Regions from separate parts of the Marinobacter shunpengi genome, predicted to be linked through region 1. Evidence: predicted binding sites of a transcription regulator. Region 1 holds the regulator's gene; the other holds the start of a gene.
What was found. The regulator FliA, encoded in region 1, starts transcription of late flagellar genes. The targets are predictions, from matches to a motif close to CTAAAGTTTNNNNNNNNNNNGCCGNTAA.
Positions count from the first base shown of each region.

Region 2: ACJO3T_RS04745 (flagellar protein MotY) is a predicted target of FliA. The motif match lies at 1,048-1,075, and genes of this name have one in related genera.

Region 1 is NZ_JBJJLA010000015.1:379,559-381,757, reverse strand. It holds gene ACJO3T_RS09750 (MinD/ParA family protein) at 1-671, shown strand, start outside; gene ACJO3T_RS09745 (RNA polymerase sigma factor FliA) at 703-1,452, shown strand; gene cheY (chemotaxis response regulator CheY) at 1,668-2,051, shown strand; gene ACJO3T_RS09735 (protein phosphatase CheZ) at 2,101-2,199, shown strand, end outside.
Region 2 is NZ_JBJJLA010000010.1:32,427-34,625, reverse strand. It holds gene pyrC (dihydroorotase) at 1-980, opposite strand, end outside; gene ACJO3T_RS04745 (flagellar protein MotY) at 1,116-2,069, shown strand; gene ACJO3T_RS04740 (histone deacetylase family protein) at 2,066-2,199, opposite strand, start outside.

The DNA.
Region 1 (2,199 bases):
ACATTGACGTCCTGCTGGGGATTACCGCCAGTCGAAACCTTTCCGACGTACTGGCCGGCGAGTGTGATCTCCGGGATGTGCTGGTTAATGGCCCCGGGGGTATCAAGATCGTTCCCGCGTCCTCCGGCACCCAGCGCATGACCCAGCTTTCCCCCATGGAGCACGCTGGCCTGATTAACGCCTTCAGTGAACTGGGCGATCAGGTGGACGTGCTCATTGTCGATACCGCGGCCGGTATCTCCGAGAGCGTGGTCAGCTTCCTGCGTGCGTCCCAGGAACTGCTGCTGGTGGTCTGCGACGAACCCACCTCGATCACCGATGCCTATGCCCTGATCAAATTGATGAACCGGGATTACGGCGTTAACCGCTTCCGCATCCTGGCCAACCAGGTCCGTAACGAGCAGGAAGGCAAACACCTGTTCGGCAAACTGACCCGGGTCACCGAGCGCTTCCTGGATGTTGCACTACAATATGTAGGCATGGTTCCTTACGATGAGGCGGTACGCAAGGCAGTCCAGAGGCAGCGGGCGGTGCTCGATGCCTACCCCAGGGCGAAGGCCTCACTGGCCATCAAGGCCCTGGCCGAGAAGGTGGACAGCTGGCCGCTACCATCGTCCCCCCGGGGGCATCTGGAATTCTTCGTGGAGCGCCTGGTAAGCACCAACGCCTGATCCAATCCTGATGTATGGGTTAACCGGATACATGACATTGGCCAGAAGTCTCGGAATCTACCATCAGACCGGCCGGCGTGATGCCCACCACCTGGTGGAGCAGCATGCGCCGCTGGTCAAGAAAATCGCCCTGCATCTCATGGCCCGACTGCCGGATTCCGTGCAACTCGAGGACCTGATGCAGGCCGGTATGGTGGGGTTGCTGGAAGCTGCCGCAAAATACCAGTCGGACCGTGGTGCTTCCTTTGAAACCTACGCCGGCATCCGTATCCGTGGCGCCATCGTTGACGAGATCCGCAAGGGGGACTGGGTGCCACGCTCAGTTCACCGCAATGCCCGCCGCGTGTCCGCCGCCATCAAGGCCGTGGAGGATCGTGAAGGGCGGGAAGCCCAGGATCACGAAGTGGCGGAAGAACTCGGCATGACCCTGCCGGAGTACCACGCCTGCCTCAGTGACACTAATTCCGGTCGACTTTTTTCCCTGGATGAACTCAATGAATCCGGGGAGCTGCCGATACAGGAACAGGAGGCTTCGGACAATCCCCTGGATGATGTGTCGGGCGCCGCCTTCCGCCAGAACCTGGCGGCGGCCATTGAGGATCTGCCGGAGCGTGAGAAGCTGGTACTCAGTCTCTACTACCAGGAAGAACTGAACCTGAAGGAAATCGGCGCCGTGCTCGGGGTAAGTGAGAGCCGGGTCAGCCAGATCCATAGCCAGGCCGCTCTGAGGTTGCGGGGGCGACTGTCCGAATGGCAGGCGTCTGATGCCGGCACGTCCTGATTCCGGGAGCGGGTGCAGAGCGCGTCGAGGCGACAGGAATCCAGCACGCCCTGCTGGGCGATAACACATTGAAACGGTAAGCAACGCCAGGGCTGCTAGAATAACGCCAACCGCCCGGAAACAGGCGGAAGCGGAACAGCCTGATCAAACGTTGCCCGGGCCCATAACTGCCAGGCCCAGGTCATTATTCCGGCGACGACCAACTGGAGGTCCCATTGGACAAGAACATGAAGATTCTCATTGTGGACGACTTCTCCACAATGCGACGGATTATCAAGAACCTGCTGCGTGATCTCGGGTTTACCAATACCGATGAGGCAGACGACGGCAACACCGCGCTGCCCATGCTTCGTTCCGGCAAGTATGACTTTCTGGTCACCGACTGGAACATGCCGGGCATGTCCGGTTTCGACCTGCTCAAGGAAGTTCGCGCCGATGAGCAGATCAAGGACCTGCCTGTCCTGATGGTCACCGCGGAAGCCAAGCGTGACCAGATCGTGGCGGCCGCCCAGGCCGGCGTTAACGGCTACGTCGTCAAACCGTTCACGGCCGCCGTACTCAAGGAGAAGATCGAGAAGATCTTCGAGCGTATTGAGTAAAGCGTCGGGTACGCTTTGAAACCAGAACCGACAGTCCGGATGTGCTCCCATGAGCGAAGATAAAAACAGTGGCCCCAACCTTGACCCGGAGATCACCAGCCAGCTCAAGGAGCAGGCCAACGAGTTGGTGAAACAGGTCAATGCCGGT
Region 2 (2,199 bases), on a different contig from region 1:
TCGGCCAGGGGGAGTCGTTCCGGTACGGTCCAGGGCTCCCGCTTCAGGGTGATGGTGTCGGTGTTACGGGGCAGACGGTAGAAATCCGGGCCGTTGAAGCTCGCAAAGGCTTCCAGCTTGTCCAGTACGCCCAGGTCCTCGAATATCTCCGCATACAGTTCGATGGCGGCAAAGGCAGAGTAGCACCCGGCACAGCCGCAGGCGGTTTCCTTCTTGCCCAGATCATGGGGCGCGGAATCGGTGCCCAGGAAGAATCGACGGTCACCGCTGACCACGGCATCCCGCAGGGCCTGCTGATGCACGTTGCGCTTGAGCACGGGCAGGCAGTACAGGTGCGGGCGGATGCCGCCTACCAGCAGGTGGTTACGGTTATACATCAGGTGCTGGGGCGTGATGGTGGCCGCCAGCCGGTCGCCATCGTGCTGTTTCACAAATTCGGCGGCATCACCGGTGGTGATGTGTTCCAGGACCACCCGCAGTGACGGGTGGCGTTCCATCACCGGGGCCAGCACCTGGTCGATAAAGGCCTTCTCCCGGTCGAAGATGTCCACATGGTCGTGGGTGACCTCGCCGTGGACCAGCAACAGCATGCCGCACTCGGCCATGGTGGCCAGTACGTCGTCAATTTCCTTGATATCCCGGACGCCGGAAGCCGAGTTGGTGGTGGCGCCAGCCGGGTACAGCTTGGCCGCCGGAATGCCGGCCTTATAGGCTTCACGAATCTGGTCCGGGGTCGTAGTACCGGTCAGATACAGGGTCATCAAGGGCTCGAAACCGGTATGGTCACCCCGGGCGGCCAGGATGCGGTCCCGGTAGGCCAGTGCCTGCTCTGCCGTGGTCACCGGCGGTACCAGGTTGGGCATGATAATGGCCCGGGCGAACCGCTGGACGGTGGCAGGCACCACATCCGCCAGCACATCGCCATCCCGTACGTGCAGGTGCCAGTCGTCCGGTCGGGTGATGGTGATCTGATCGGTCATGGGGCCTGGGTCTCCGGTATCAGGGTTGCCTTCTGGAAAACGCCGCGAGTATACCAGAAGGTCAGGGCTAAAGAATCCGCGGTGGCCGCCGATAGACTTTGCAGGTGCACTTTTATCAGATCTCCGGAAACGGCCATGGTCAGACACGATTGTTCAACAGACACACCAGGAAACAACAGGTTGCGGGGCCGCAAGACCCTGCTGGCCCTGCTTGTGGCCGGGGGACTGGCGGCCAGCCTGCCCGTCGGCGCCCGCAGCTTTGGCGCCGGGCTGGAGAACAGCGAATGGTACCTGACCGAATCCGTGTTCGACTGTACCCTGACCCATGACGTGCCCGGTTACGGTCGCGCGGTGTTCAGTCACCGGGCCGGCGAGGATCTGGGCTTCTACCTGGAGGCGGATCTGCCGCTGATGCGGCCGGGGCGTGGCCTGCTGGTGGTGGAGGCGCCGTCCTGGCGTCCGGGCGAGCCCACGCAGCGGCTGGGCTATGTCGATGTCAGCGACGACCGCAAGGTGGTGGAAGTGGGCCAGCGGGAAGCCATGGCCATGATGGAGGGGCTCCTGTCCGGTATGGCGCCCACCGTCACCCGCCAGGCCCGCTACCAGGGTGACCCGGTGCGTGTCCGGCTGTCCAACATCAACTTCCGTTCGGAATTCGACGGCTACCGGCGCTGCGTGACGGGGCTGCTGCCGGTCAACTACGACCAGATCCAGCGCTCCCGCATTCCCTTCGGTTCTGGCAGTACCTCGCTGTCGGACCGGGACCGGCAATTGCTGCGGAATATCGCCACCTATGTGGCGGCGGACCCCGCCATCACGCGGATGTTTGTGGATGGCCATTCCGACAGTATGGGTAGCCGTATCCAGAACCGTGCGTTGTCCGAGGAGCGGGCCCAGGTGGTGGCGGATTACCTGATTGAAGTCGGGGTGCCCGAAGACCTGATCGTGATCCGCTCCCACGCGGACCAGTACCCGGTTTCGGGCAATCCGGCGGATAACCGGCGAACCAATATCCGCCTGGAGCGGGAAGGGGACAGCCAGGGCGTGCAGCGGGCGGACAGCGATGCCTTTGGTGGGGCCAGCGGCTAGCGCCCTGCGCGCACCAGTTCGCCGACGTGGGCACCAACACTCTCGGCCAGCGCCCTGAGGTGGTAGCCTCCCTCCAGGGTGGAGATCAGCCGGTCGTTGGCGTACTCACTGGCCAGTCCGGTCAGCATCT